DNA from 4 places in the Gordonia sp. 135 genome. Region 4 is predicted to be linked to each of the others. Evidence: predicted binding sites of a transcription regulator. Region 4 holds the regulator's gene; each other region holds the start of a gene.
The links. Region 4 encodes LexA, which represses DNA repair genes until DNA is damaged. Its sites were predicted from a motif close to CGAACANNTGTTCG; they were not measured.
Positions count from the first base shown of each region.

Region 1: a site for LexA is predicted at 2,332-2,345, ahead of GKZ92_RS14535 (SAV_6107 family HEPN domain-containing protein). Genes of this name have one in related genera too.
Region 2: a site for LexA is predicted at 1,517-1,530, ahead of GKZ92_RS13775 (HNH endonuclease signature motif containing protein). Genes of this name have one in related genera too.
Region 3: a site for LexA is predicted at 1,560-1,573, ahead of GKZ92_RS14205 (DUF222 domain-containing protein). Genes of this name have one in related genera too.

Region 1 is NZ_CP046257.1:3,218,551-3,222,066, reverse strand. Features, by position in the region: gene GKZ92_RS14545 (phytoene desaturase family protein) at 1-1,420, opposite strand, end outside; gene GKZ92_RS14540 (GNAT family N-acetyltransferase) at 1,467-2,138, opposite strand; gene GKZ92_RS14535 (SAV_6107 family HEPN domain-containing protein) at 2,459-2,923, shown strand; gene GKZ92_RS14530 (DUF3040 domain-containing protein) at 3,101-3,502, shown strand.
Region 2 is NZ_CP046257.1:3,050,650-3,054,165, forward strand. Features, by position in the region: gene GKZ92_RS13775 (HNH endonuclease signature motif containing protein) at 65-1,459, opposite strand; gene mutM (bifunctional DNA-formamidopyrimidine glycosylase/DNA-(apurinic or apyrimidinic site) lyase) at 1,683-2,558, opposite strand; gene rnc (ribonuclease III) at 2,585-3,310, opposite strand; gene GKZ92_RS13790 (YceD family protein) at 3,303-3,516, opposite strand, start outside.
Region 3 is NZ_CP046257.1:3,141,158-3,144,673, forward strand. Features, by position in the region: gene GKZ92_RS14200 (heavy metal translocating P-type ATPase) at 1-1,389, opposite strand, end outside; gene GKZ92_RS14205 (DUF222 domain-containing protein) at 1,599-3,179, shown strand; gene GKZ92_RS14210 (DUF5655 domain-containing protein) at 3,244-3,516, shown strand, end outside.
Region 4 is NZ_CP046257.1:2,907,266-2,910,781, reverse strand. Features, by position in the region: gene GKZ92_RS13100 (DeoR/GlpR family DNA-binding transcription regulator) at 1-273, opposite strand, end outside; gene GKZ92_RS13095 (putative PEP-binding protein) at 410-2,110, shown strand; gene lexA (transcriptional repressor LexA) at 2,088-2,795, opposite strand; gene GKZ92_RS13085 (LysM peptidoglycan-binding domain-containing protein) at 3,033-3,516, shown strand, end outside.

The sequences.
Region 1 (3,516 bases), 310 kb from region 4:
CGATCAGGCCCAGCTCGGACTCGAGATCCTCGGGGGTCTGGATGTACCGGTGTGCGATGGACTCCGCGAAACCCGGTGCATGACGGTCGACTTCGTCGCAGACCGCGGCCGCCGCCCGTGCCCCCAGCGTCGACCAGCCGCCCCCGGCGTCGCTGGCGAGCCGGTAGGGGTGCCACTGCGCCCACAGGTTGATCGCGTGCCTGCCCTCCGGGGCGAGGGTGGGGTCGATCGCCGAGAAGCTCATCGCCACCACCGCGGGCCGCGGCGGTAGTGCACCGACCGCCGCAGCGGCGTGCGCGCGGATCAGGTGCGCACGGTCGGTGACCAGCAGGCCGAGTGCCGAGTGGACGCCGTGGACGGGCAGGTCGTCGGGGAGGTCGCGGTAGACGGGCAGCGCGGTCGTGCCGAGACGCACCGCCATCCCGATCCCGCTGCCGACGACGACGTCGCGTCGCCAGCGGTCGATGGTCCCGGCGTCGAAACCGCCCGCCGCCAGCAGGTCCAGGGTCGCCAGCACGTGGCAGGCGTTGATCACGGTCGGTGTGCACCGACGCTCGCCGGATTCGGTCTGCACCCGCCAGTGGTCACCGCACCGGGTGATCGAGACGGCCGGGTCCCCGCACACGATCCGGCCGCCGTCGGCGCCGATGCGGTGGACGAGCGCATCGGTCAGCGCACCGCTGCCGCCGATCGCGCGGCCGGGCGGGATGAGATGCATCAGGGCGGCGAACCCGACCATCGGCGCGGTGCCGGGTGCGTTCATCGGCGGTCCCGATTGCGCACCGAACCAGGCGAGCCCGGCCTTGAGCTGTTCGGAGTCGAAGTATCGGTCGAGGAGCGAGTCGCCGGACGCCATGAGTTCGGCGGTGAGATTCAGCATCGCGCCGCTGCGGCGTCCGATCAGGCCGGTGCGTTCGGTGGTGGCCGTCGAACCGAGACCGGCGAACGCCCGCCCGAACTGTCCCATCGACGCGGGTCGGTAGAAGGCGTCCATGACGGCCCGCGCGCGCGGCGTCCAGGTCTCGACGAACTGCCGGTATGCCGCGGCATCCTTTGCGCCGCAAGATCGTTCGATGGAGACGCACGTGGCGTCGAGATCGGTGCGGAAAACGATCGCCGGGGCCGTGTCGGTCGCCGGCACGAAGGCCCAGGGGTCGCAGTCGACGTACCGGAGTCCGTGCGAGGCGAGGTCGAGGTCGTCCAGAACGGGGGAGTGCCGGATCATCAGGTGCGCCGAGGAACCGCGATCGATGCGGTGCCCCGGGAAACGTTCGACGGTCGACACCGCCCCGCCGGGGATGTCGTCGCGTTCGAAGACCTCGACGTCGCGACCGGCCTTCGCGAGGTAGGCCGCGGCGATCAGGCCGTTGTGGCCGCCGCCGACGACCACCGCGTCGCGCCGCTCCCCGTGCCCGCTCATGCGTGTTCCGTGCCGTGCGCTGTCGTCTTTGTCTGTGCCATGCCCTCTATCTTCCGGATGGTGGGGGACCGGGGGGCGGCGGTTGCAGATTCAGCGGCAACGGACGGCCGAGGAACGCGAACGGACGGGGGTCGCCGGTGAAGGTGAAATGCCGGAGCACGTCCGTGAAGCCCATCCGCCGGTACAGCGACCACGCCCGGTTCTGTTCGGCGGGGATCTCCGGCGTAGACAGGAGGACATGACGTTCGGGCCGCTCGGCGAGGAGCCGTGCCAGCAGCAACTGTCCGATGCCGCGTCCCTGTGCGGTGGGATGAACGTGGAGCTCGGTTAGCTCGAAGTAGTCCCGGGCGATCATCTCGATGTCCGCGGGCGAGCGTCCGGTCTGCCGCAGCCCGAGCCGGAGCTGCTGATTCCACCACTGTCCGGTCGCGCCGGTGTAGCCGTACGCGATGCCGACCAGGACGTCGTCGGGACCCGTACCCACCGGCGGTCCGACCCGGCGACGGGACGTCGGCATCGACTGCGCCTCGTGCGGGGGCAGGGTGGCGACCGCGCCGATCGCGCGCCAGCCCGGCCGGGCGATGTGCTCGCGCCACAGAGACGCTCGATGCATCTCGGTCCCGCGGGGATATCCCATCGCGGTCACGTAGACGTCGAGAGCGGGCTCCAGCCACACGCGGGAGTCCTGACCACTGAGGTTCACCAGCCGGAGCGTCAACGTCGGGTCGCTTCCGGGTTCACCGAGCGGGCCCGCACCGCCCCGGCCATGCGTTCTCCGACCATCTGGCGTGACTGTCCTCTCGGTACGGCGGACTCCGCGGAATCGGGTCGCGGGACCCGGTGTTGAAGAAGGATGCGGGCGCGGACCCACGCCTTGAAGAGACGCGCGCCGCTAGCTATATTGAACGTGTCGAACGGGTGTTCGATGAATGTGCCTCCGCAAGCTGTTCGCGTTCATCCCGACGACATGACGGTCCGGTGGCGGACGAGGGAAGCGTCTGCCACCGGACACCGTCGCCAGCGAGTGAGGAGGATGCCATGCCCGGACGGCCCACATCCCGCCGGTCCGCCCCCGTCGACCCGGTGATGGTCGGACGTGCGCGCGACCTCCTCCAGCGCGCCCATCTCCTCCTCGACAACGCCGACGGCGTCTCCGACGACGCCGAGCGATTTCGGCAGTTCTATCTCGTCGCCCTCCGTGCGGCAGGCGCCGCGCTCGCGATCGGCGAGCCGGCCGGCCCCGCCCGTCGCAAGACGTCGAACGCCTGGACCCGCATCGGAGTTGTCGCTCCCGACCTCGCCCCGCTGGCCGCGCGCTTCGCCACGCTGTCGCCCGTCCGGATGAAGATCGAGTCGGGGATCATCCGAACACTCGACCCCGACAGTGTCGCCGGCATGCGACTCCTCGTCCTTGATTTCCTCCGCCGGGTCGAGACCTTGGTCATTGCTTACGAGCAAGGCAAATTCGGGACAGAGGAGCCCCAAATCGGGCGAACTGCGTGAGGCCGGACACACATTCGGCGTTCCGTTGTCGTTCCGGTATGTGCATCCGGACCAACAACAGCGAGTAATGGTGGTCGCGGCTGATTTCACCTCGTATCATGGGAGAATAAGGCGCAGACGCCTCACCGGTCGCGGTTGACCGTCGTCGGCGTCGCGGATCAGGGAGAAGGAGGGTCGGTGCCACTTTCGGAGCACGAGCAACGCATGCTCGAACAGATCGAGAGCGCTCTGTACGCGGAAGACCCCAAGTTTGCGTCCAGTGTCAAGCGTCGTCGGCTGGGTAAGTCGAGTGGCCGTCGTCGCCTACAGGCGGTGGCCATCTTCGTCGTCGGCCTCGTGATGCTCGTCGGCGGTCTCATCGTCAAGATCGACATCGGGGGATTCCCGATCGTCAGCCTCCTCGGCTTCCTGGTGATGTTCGGCGCCGGTCTCTTCGCCCTCTGGGGTGACGACCTCGCCGACTCCGCGACGTCCGCGCCGCGTGCCGGAGGCAAGAAGCAGTCCGGGTCGTCCGGCTCCAAGCGCAAGCTGTCGGAGCGGATGGAAGAACGATTCAACCGTCGGTTCGAGCAGGAGTAGATCCCCGGCCGGCC
Region 2 (3,516 bases), 140 kb from region 4:
ACCGCTGACCATAGTAAGAGCCGTGGATCAGGACGAATTCCCGAACCGGTCGTGCCCGACGTCGTCAGGCAGCTCCCGCCTCTCGGCTTGCGTTGCGTTCTTTCCATTCCCGCACCGCGTGGATCACCTCGGTCGCATACCCGAGGTCGGGCTTGCCGCCGCCCACGGGCACCGTCGAATCCGCGGCCACCCGCGCATCAGGCGACCATTGCCCCGGCACGTGTGTCGCGGGACTCACGTCGATCACTGAACCGCCCGGCCGGTGGAACGAAAACCGTTGCGACCCATGCCCGGTGATACTGAACTCACCCCGATGCAACGCACGGTGACAGCTTCCACACAACAAGATCAGATTGTCCAACTCGGTCTCCCCACCGGCCGACCAGAACACCACGTGATGGGCGTGCAGATGCCGTGTGCGTTCACAGCCGGGCATCTGACAGCACCGGTCTCTCACGAACAACGCCCTGACGAGTGCCTTGTTCGGCGTCCGCGACTTACGCCCCAACCCCAGCAACGCCAACTTCCCCGGCGCTCCGGAAACCCTGCTGGACAACGCCTTCCGAACCGCAGCACCGCAGTGCGCCTCGTCCAACTCAGCCTCCGACAGTGCCGGCCCGTCATCAAGGTGTGCCTGCTGCCCACCCTCGTCGGTATGTATCAGGATCTCGGCTCCCGGTGCGAGATCAGGCATCGCGATCCCCTCGTGCACCATGTCTGCCATGGCCACCAACGCCGGCGCCAGATTCGACGGCACATTTCGCCACAGGTCCCGACGATTCGCCGGTTTGACCTCGGAGTCCGGTTCCCCATCCACGGTTTCCAACTCGCTTGCAGCGTTCCGCGGAACGCTCGACACCGCGGACAGATCCGCATCGTCGCAGGTCCGGGTGCGTTCGTACTCTGCCCGGACCGCACCGGCAAGAAGCCGGGCACCGTCTAGCGGAGACAGCGTCAGCGACACAGACAAGGAGCCATCCGCATTCCACTTCCACCGGCCTGTCGACTCCACCGGTGGGCGATTCTCCGACTCGATGCCACGATCCCGGTCGATCTGTCCTATCGCACGGACCGCCCGCTCCAGTTGCGACGCCGTACACGACAACGCCAGATTCACCAGTTCCTTCTCCCGCAACGCGGTCGCGACCCGCGTCAACGCCCGCACCTTCGAATACGACAACCGCCCCGCACCGAACGCCTGCCGAATCAACGGCAACTCCGTCAGAGCCTTCGCCACCCGTACCTGCTCCTGCGCTGTGCGTTGAGAGACACCCGCCTTCCACGAGAGCCAGTGCGCGAGCGAATGCACACCCGGCCCCCGCCACGACTCCCGCTCATCCAATTCCGCCACCAGAGACAAGAACTCGGCCGTGAGCGCGGTGATCTGCGCGGCATAACCCAGCACTCTGCTTTCCAACACGTCATCGGACAAGGACGCCGGATCCGCGCCATCGAACATCGACGACACATTCTCACCGTGCAGCACCGAAACAGACACCCCAAGCCCCCAGCTGTTCGAACGGATATACGAACAACTTAGCGGCGCCCACCGACAAAACAGCTGGCCAAGGCTCTTCGAGCGTTCCGCGGAACGCTCGTAGCCTTCACCGGACTCGTCGATGCCTGCACAGCGGCTTCGCCGCGGTCACGCTCCGCACGTAAGCGCAGGGAGCACTACGGACTCAACGTGTGCGACGCCGTGGAGCAGTCTGGCACTTCGGGCAAAAGTAAGAGCTGCGGTTCATGAAAGATTCCCGGCGCATGATCGCCCCGCATCGCCGGCACGGCTGCCCCTCACGCCCGTAGGCGTTGAGGGAGCGTTCGAAGTACCCCGACTGGCCGTTGACGTTGACGTACAGCGCGTCGAAGGACGTGCCCCCGACCTCGACCGCCTCGGTCATCACCGCGGTGGCGGCGTCGATAAGTTCGAGGAGCTTCTTACGCGAGATCGTCTCGGCGACACGCGCACCGTGAAGTCGGGCCCGCCACAGCGCCTCGTCGGCGTAGATGTTGCCGACCCCGGAGATGACCGTCTGGTCGAGCAGGACACGTTTGATCTCGGAGTGCTTGGCGCGCATGCGCGTTACGACGCCCGCCGAGTCGAAGGCGGGGTCGAACGGGTCGGGAGCGATGTGCGCCACCGACACCGGGATGTCGGCCGCGTCATCGGAGACCGCATAGTCGTCGAGATGCCAACCTCCGAAGGTCCGCTGATCGACGAACCGCAGTTCGTTGTCGTCGTCGAGGTGTGCGCGGATGCGGAGATGGGTGTGGTCGGGCGCCCCGTCGCGGGCGATGAGCATCTGCCCGCTCATGCCGAGATGCACGACGAGAGCGGCACGGTCGGTGTCGTCGGCGACGTCGATCCACATGTACTTGCCGCGACGCCGCACTCCGGTGACGTGTTTGCCCGCGAGGCGACCGATCAGGTCCGGTTCGCCGCCGACGTGGCGGCGGGCGGCACGCGGATGCAGCACCTCGACCGCGGTCACGGTCCGTCCGGTCAGATGCTTCTCGAGACCCATGCGGACGGTCTCGACCTCGGGTAGTTCAGGCATGAAGAGTTGTTGTCACGACGCTGTTGTCACGACGACGCTTCGGCGCGTTCGGTGAGCGCCTTCCACGCGTGGGCCGCCGCCTGCTGCTCGGCCTCTTTCTTGGTGCGTCCGACGCCCTCGCCGAGGTTCTCCCCCGCGATCATCGCGATCGCGGTGAACTCTTTGTTGTGATCCGGGCCGGTGGACGAGATCTGGTACTGCGGTGGGCCATAGCCGCGTTCGGAGCTCAGCTCCTGCAGCGAGGTCTTCCAGTCCAGACCGGCGCCGAGCTGTCCGGCCTTCTCGATGCGTTCGTCGAAGAGGCGCAGGATGATCCGCTGCGAGGTCTCCAGGCCGTGGCTGAGAAACACCGCGCCGAACAGGGATTCGAGACCGTCGGCGAGGATCGAGTCCTTGTCTCGACCGCCCGTCATCTCCTCGCCACGGCCGAGATACAGGTACTTGCCCAGGCCACCCTCGTCGCCGAGACCGCGTGCCACGTCGGCGAGCGCGTGCATGTTGACCACGCTCGCACGGATCTTCGCGAGTTCGCCCTCGGGACGGTCAGGAAAATGCAGGTACAGGCGCTCGGTGATCACCACGCCCAGGACGGAGTCACCGAGGAACTCGAGGCGCTCGTTGGTCGGCAGACCGCCGTGCTCGTAGGCGTACGAGCGGTGCGTGAGCGCCAGCGTCAGAAGGTCTTCGGGGATGTCGGTGTCGAGTGCGGCGAGCAGCGCCCGCCGACCCTCCTCACGTGTGCTTTCAGTCACGACTTTCCTGGTCGTCCGGGTTCCCGTCTTCTGCGAGTTCGGAGAACTTGTTCGCGAGACCGGCCCAGCGGGGATCGATCAGTTCGTGCGCATGGCCCGGTTCGGCGACCGCGAGACGGATGCCACACACCTGGCACAGTCCCGGGCAGTCCTCCGAGCACAGCGGGGACATCGGCAGTTCCAGCGCGACCGCGTCGATGATCGAC
Region 3 (3,516 bases), 230 kb from region 4:
CAGCTCTGCAACACCCTGGCTGTCGAGCAACCTCGGCCCGCCCACCGCAATGTGCACTCCGTCCACTCTCGCCGAGACACCCACCGCCGGTGAGGAGGTGAAGTCCTGCGCCGCCGGCACCTCCAGTCCCCGCCCCCGGGCGGCCTCGACTATTGCGACGGCGAGTGGATGCTCGCTGTCCGCCTCGGCCGACGCGGCCAGCACCAGGACCTCGTCCGCCGTGCGGCCGCCCGCTGGTTCGACGGAACGGACCGTCGGAGCTCCACGGGTCAGCGTCCCGGTCTTGTCGAAGAGGACGGCGTCGACCGACCGCATGGTCTCGAGGGCGAGCCGGTCGGAGATCAGCACTCCCCCTCGCGCCGCGCGCTCCGTCGCGATCGAAACCACCAACGGGATGGCAAGACCGAGAGCGTGCGGGCAGGCGATGACGAGGACAGTGATCACCCGGACCACCGCGGAGTCAGGCATTCCCACCGAGGTCCAGACGACTGCCGTGACAGCTGCCGCGGCGAGGGCAAACCAGAAGAGCCACCCGGCGGCGCGGTCGGCAAGACGTTGGGCACGCGACGTCGACGCCTGCGCTCGGGCGACGAGCCGTTCGATCCCGGCCAGCGCGGTGTCATCACCGATCGCGGTGACCCGGACACGAACCGCGGAATCGGTGGCGACGGTCCCGGCGATCACGCGATCCCCGACCGATCGTCGTACCGGGCGCGACTCACCGGTGATCATCGACTCGTCCACATCCGCCGTACCGTCGACGACGTCACCGTCGGCCGGGATCGATGCACCCGGCCGAACCAGTACTACGTCGCCCACCTCCAGCTCGGAGACGGCGACGGTGACCGTTCCGGCGCCGTCGACCTTCTCCGCCTCATCGGGCAGCAAGGCCGCCAGCGAGTCGATGGCCGATGTCGTCTGGGCCAGCGCACGCATCTCGACCCAATGTCCCAGGAGCATGATCGCGACAAGGAGCGCCAGCTCCCACCAGAAGTTCAGCTCACCGGACAACAACCCCAGACTCGCGCCCCACGACGCCACGAATGCGACAGTGATGGCCAACCCGATGAGCAGCATCATCCCCGGCCGGCGGGACCGGATCTCCCCGACCGCACCGGCGAGGAACGGCCGGCCGCCCCAGAAGTAGATGACCGTGCCAAGTACCGGCGAGATCCACAAGACCCACCCGTGGTGAGGCAGCGAGTATCCGATCAGGTGGGCGAACATCTCGTTGAACGCCACCGTCGGGATGGCCAGTACCACCATGATCCAGAACAGTCGGCGGAACCGGCCGACGTGGTCGGCGTGACCGCCGTGTTCGCCACCAGCGTGCTGGTGACCTTCGTGCGTACCCGTGTCGTGCGCGGGATGGGTCGCTGTAGCACTCATGCGACCGACTATATACCCCCTACCCGTATACCGTAAGAGCCAATTTTCGTTGCGAGGTTCGCCGATACCCAGCCCGCCGAGGGAGACCCGATAGCACACACCTCCGACAAACGTGGGCCATCTACCTGCTTTCGATAAGCGTTGCACCGCAGCATGATTCCGGGTACAGTCGAATATACATTCGCACACGGCATCGGGGGGTGACCGTCTTGACCGAAATCTCGACCACCGACGGCACTCCGTCGGCCCGCGCCTCCGAGCTCGTGCAGGAACTGCACCGGCTCACCACCGAACTCCAGGCCGTCGATCTGACACAGTGCTCCGATGCCGAACTCATCGACGTCGCCGCCGGAACCGAACGCGCCATCGCCCGACTCACTTTCGCCGGCGACCGACAGATCATCGAGATCGCCGACCGCGACCTACCCCACAAGACCGGCCACCGCAGCATCACCCAGTTCATGACCCACCGCCTACGTGTGGCCGACCCCATGCGCCGCACCAAACAACGCCACGCGACCGCCACCCACCTCAGCCCGACCGGCGAACCACTCGAACCCGAACGCCCCGCTCTGGCAGAGGCATTGGCCGACGGCAAGGTCAGCACCTCCCACGTCCGGGCAGTACTCGACGTCCTCGACCAGATCCCACACGCCACCGACCACGACGTGAAGGTCGCCGCCGAACGACAGATGGCCGAGATCGCCGTCGACCACACCCCCGCCGACATCACCGCCCTCGGTGCACGACTGCTGGCCCACCTCGACCCAGACGGCACACTGACCGACGACACCGACCGCAAACGTCGCCGCAATCTGTCGGTCAACCGGCAACGCGCCGACGGCACCGCCAAGATGACCGCCAACCTCACCCCCGAACTCCTCGCCCGCATCACCATGCTGCTCGCCGTCTGGGCCAAACCCGGCATGAACAACCCCGACGACCCCGACTCCCCCCACGGTTCCATCGAGGACGCCGACCCCGAGGCGGTCGAAGCCGCAGCCGCACGCGACGACCGCACCCCCGCCCAGCTCAACCACGACGCCCTCAACGCACTCCTGAAAGCCGTGTTCGACGACGGACTCCTGGGTAAGAGCCACCGCGGGTTACCCATCCAGCTGATCATCAAAGCCGATCTCAACGACCTACGACGCGAAGCCGGGTTCGCCACCACCGCGACCGGCACCCTGATCCCGATCACCGACCTCGTCAACATGGCCGCCGACACCCAGCCCTGGCTGGCGGTGTTCAAAGACGCCACCGCAATCCCGCTCTACTTCGGACGCGGCAAGAGGTTGGCCACCCGTGAACAACGTCTCGTGTCCTTCGCCCGACCCGACGGCGAGGTCTGTTCCACCCCCGACTGCGGCATATCCGCCGCGCACGTGGAAATGCACCACGCGCAACTGGATTGGGGTCTCGGTGGACTCACCGACATCACCGACCTCGCACCGGCGTGCCCGAAACACAATCGCATGGTCAGCAATGAACCCGGCGGCTACACCACCCGCATGGTCCGTGAAGGCCCCGACGAAGGCCGCTGCGCCTGGCGGTTGAACGCCGAACCCGGCGCACCACCCAACCCCGAACGCATCAACCGCCGACCTGACATCCCCCGCCGATTCAACGAACAACTCAAACAGGTACGCAACGAGATCCACGGACCCGAACCGGAGTCCGGCGATACCCCACGCCTCCAGATGCGCCAGATCATCGACCTCCGCAACGCCTCCGACGCCGAAGCCACCCTCGCCTCGATACTCCTCGCCGCCGCCTACCCGCACCGGTGAGAATCGCGGTCGTGAAGAAGGTGGTGGACCGTCGTCGAGGATTCCGTGCGATTCTGGAGCCAGAATGACCATGGACACCCCGCACAAGGTCGAGGACTTCTTTGCAGGCTCGCCGGTGGGCCTGTCGATCCACCGTGCGGTCGAGGACGCCATTCATGAACTGGGAGACGACATCACCGTCCGAGTTACGAAGAGCCAAGTCAACTTTCGACGTCGGACCGGTTTCGCCTTCGTGTGGCGTCCCGGCCTGTACCTGCGATCCGAAGTACCAGCGGTGTTGTCGATCGCCCTTCCGCACCGCATCGACTCTGCCCGCTTCAAGGAAGTCGCGCACCCC
Region 4 (3,516 bases):
GAAACGAAGCGCGGCACGACCGATCGCGGCCTTCTCCTCGGTCTGTTCCGTCTCGCGCTCGTCGATGCCGAGTTCACCGATCACGCGCAGGACCTCGGGGCGGACGGCACCGCCGTGGACTCGCTGCAGGTGCCCGGCACGTTCGAGCACCGCGAGGTCGCGGCGGACCGTCTCACTGGTCACGTCGAACTTCGCGGCGAGCTCGGCGACCGAGGCGCGTCCTGCGACGCGTACCTCCTCGGCGATGGCCTGCTGTCTCTCCTCGGCGTACACACCGGCTCCGTTCTGATCGTTCCCGTGGCGCTGATCGGGCCGTCCAATGTGGGAACATGTGGCTTTGCGTGTTGTAGTAATTGTGTTTACGCCTGTTTATGTTGACAAGTCAAGAAGAATTTGTAACCGTGGTCACATGACGCAGATTCTGACGGGGACGCCGGTTGTCGGTGGTGTGGCTCTCGGGCCCGCACTCTGGCCGGGACGCCGACCCGACCACTCCGCAGAGGCACTGGGCGCAGGCGTCGAGATCGCCGAGGACCGTCGCGCCGACGAGGCCGAACGGTTCACCGCCGCGGCGGCCGCGGTCGCCTCGCGCCTACGTGAGCGTGCATCGCAGAACACCGGCGTCGCCGCCGAGGTGCTCACCGCAACGGCCGGACTCGCGGAGGACCGCGGCTGGATCGGTGCCGCCTCGGGTCTGATCGCCAAGGGCGCCTCGGCGCCGTCGGCCGCCGTCGCCGCCACCGAACAGTTCGCCGCCGTGTTCACCAAGCTCGGTGGGCTCATGGCCGAGCGCGTCACCGATCTCAACGACGTCCGCGACCGCGTCCTCGCCGAACTCCTGGGCCTGCCCGAGCCCGGCGTGCCCACGCCGGACGTGCCCTCGGTCCTCCTCGCCGACGACCTCGCGCCCGCCGACACCGCGGGGCTCGATCCCGCCACCACCATCGCGCTGGTCACCCGCCTGGGCGGGCCCACCAGCCACACCGCGATCATCGCCCGGCAGCTCGGCATCCCGTGTGTCGTCGCGGTCCCCGGTCTCGCCGGGATCGACTCGGGCACGGTGATACTCGTGGACGGCACGACAGGCGAGATCGTCGTGCAACCCGACAACGCCGCCGCGCGGGCCCGTGTCGACGAGTACACGCGTCAGGCCGCACGGGTCGCCGGCTGGTCGGGCCCGGGTCGCACCGCCGACGGTGTGGAGGTGGCGATCCTGGCCAACGTCGCCGACGGATCGTCGGCCCGTGCGGCCACCGATCATCCGGTGGAGGGCGTCGGACTGTTCCGCACCGAACTGGCCTTCCTCGAACGCGCCGACGAGCCGTCGGTGGAGGAACAGGCGGACATCTATCGCGAGGTGCTCGACGCGTTCGGCGGCCGCAAGGTCGTCATCCGTACGCTCGACGCCGGCTCGGACAAGCCGCTGCGCTTCGTGCACCAGCCCGAGGAGGCCAACCCGGCGCTCGGTGTGCGCGGCGACCGGATCGCCTTGGCACACCCCGAGATCCGTGCCCATCAGCTCGACGCGATCACACGCGCCGCCGAGGGTTCCGAGACGAGCCCCTGGGTCATGGCGCCGATGATCGCCTCACCGGCCGAGGCGGCCGCCTTCGCCGCTCAGGTACGGGAACGCGGACTGGTCGCCGGGGTGATGATCGAGGTCCCCGCCGCCGCGATCCTCGCGCCGGCGATCCTGGCCGAGGTCGACTTCGTCTCGATCGGCACCAACGACCTCACGCAGTACACGATGGCCGCCGACCGGATGTCGGCCGATCTCGCATCGCTGACCGATCCGTGGCAGCCGGCGGTCCTGCACCTCATCGCGACGGTCGCGCGGGCCGGACGGGATCAGGGGAAACCGGTGGGCGTGTGCGGCGAGGCCGCGGCGGACCCGATCCTCGCCTGTGTGCTCGTCGGGTTGGGTGTCACCTCGCTGTCGAGTGCTCCGGTGGCGGCCGCCGCGGTCGGTGCCCGCCTCGGCGGCGTCTCACGGTCGACCTGCGAAAACGCGGCGACAGCCGCGCTCGCCACCACCGATCCGGCTGCGGCGCGCGAGGCTGCCGCCGCGGTTCTCGAGAACGAAGAGGTCAGATACGCCGCATCACGGTGACGACCTTGCCGAGGATCACGGCCTCGTCGCCCGGGATCGGGTCGAACAGCTCGTTGTGCGGCATCAGCCAGACATGACCCTTCTGGCGTTTGAAGGTCTTGACCGTGGCCTCGCCGTCGATCATCGCGGCCACGATGTCGCCGTTGTCGGCCACGTTCTGCTGGCGGACGACCACCCAGTCGCCGTCGCAGATCGCGGCGTCGATCATCGACTCACCGACGACCTTCAGCAGGAACAGCGAACCCTCGCCGACGAGCTCGCGGGGGAGCGGGAAGACGTCCTCGACGGCTTCTTCCGCGAGGATCGGGCCGCCTGCGGCGATCCGGCCGAGCACCGGCACGAAGGTGGGCTCGGGTAGCGCACCACCGGTCGGTGAGGTGGGCGTCGGCGGCTCGCTCGGTGCGATGTTGACCGCTCGCGGACGATTCGCGTCGCGCTTGAGGAGGCCCTTGCGTTCGAGCGTCCGCAGTTGGTGGGCGACGGAGGAGGTCGACGTGAGACCCACCTCGTCACCGATCTCGCGGATGCTCGGCGGGTAACCGCGCTCGCGCACGGATTTGCGGATCACCTCGAGAACTCCGCGCTGCCGCGGCGTCAGCGAGGCCTCGGCCGCCGCCATGTCTGCCGGGGCGACGGGCTCGTCGGCGCCCCGCGCTCCGGTGCGCTTACCGCCGTCATCGCTCATGATCGGGTTCCTCTCGATTCCGAACGTGCTGGTAGATCGCTTGTCTGACGACGACCCTAGCCGAGAATGCCGACCGCATCAAACATTTGTTCGACGTGTTGCGAGACAAGTGTCGGAGTGCCGTGCTACAAATCGAACATCAGTTCATCGAACAGATGATCGACAATCGAACAGTTCGAACGCCGACGACGCAGTCGGAGCACGGACAAGCGTTCGACCGGAAACACGGAGGGCATCATGCGCACCGCCACTCTCATCGACCCCGACCGCTCCACCGATTCGGTCCGTGGTGACGTCCTGGAGCGTCCGCGCCCGATGCGCCGCGGCGACGGCCGCCGGCCCGTCGACGGGCGTCCGGTGCCGGAGTCGGCGGTCCGGGTCCGCCGGGTCGCCTCCACCCGGTGCGCCTCGCCGGTCGGTATGCGGGGTCGTGCACCGGTCGTACCCGTCTCGCGTGTTGCGCATACCGCGCCCTCGGCCGTCATCCGGCGGCGTCGGCGCACGGCGACGGCAATTCTCGCCGGCGTCGGGCTCGCTCTGGCCGTGTGGGTCATCGCGGTCGTCGGTCAGAACTACGCCGCGACGGTCACACCTTCTTCGGTCGGCACCGAGGTCGTACACGTGCGGTCGGGCGACTCGCTGAGCACCATCGCATCGCGCGTCGCCCCCGAGATGCCGCGTGAGGCGGTCGTCGACGAGATCATCCAGCTGAACGACCTCC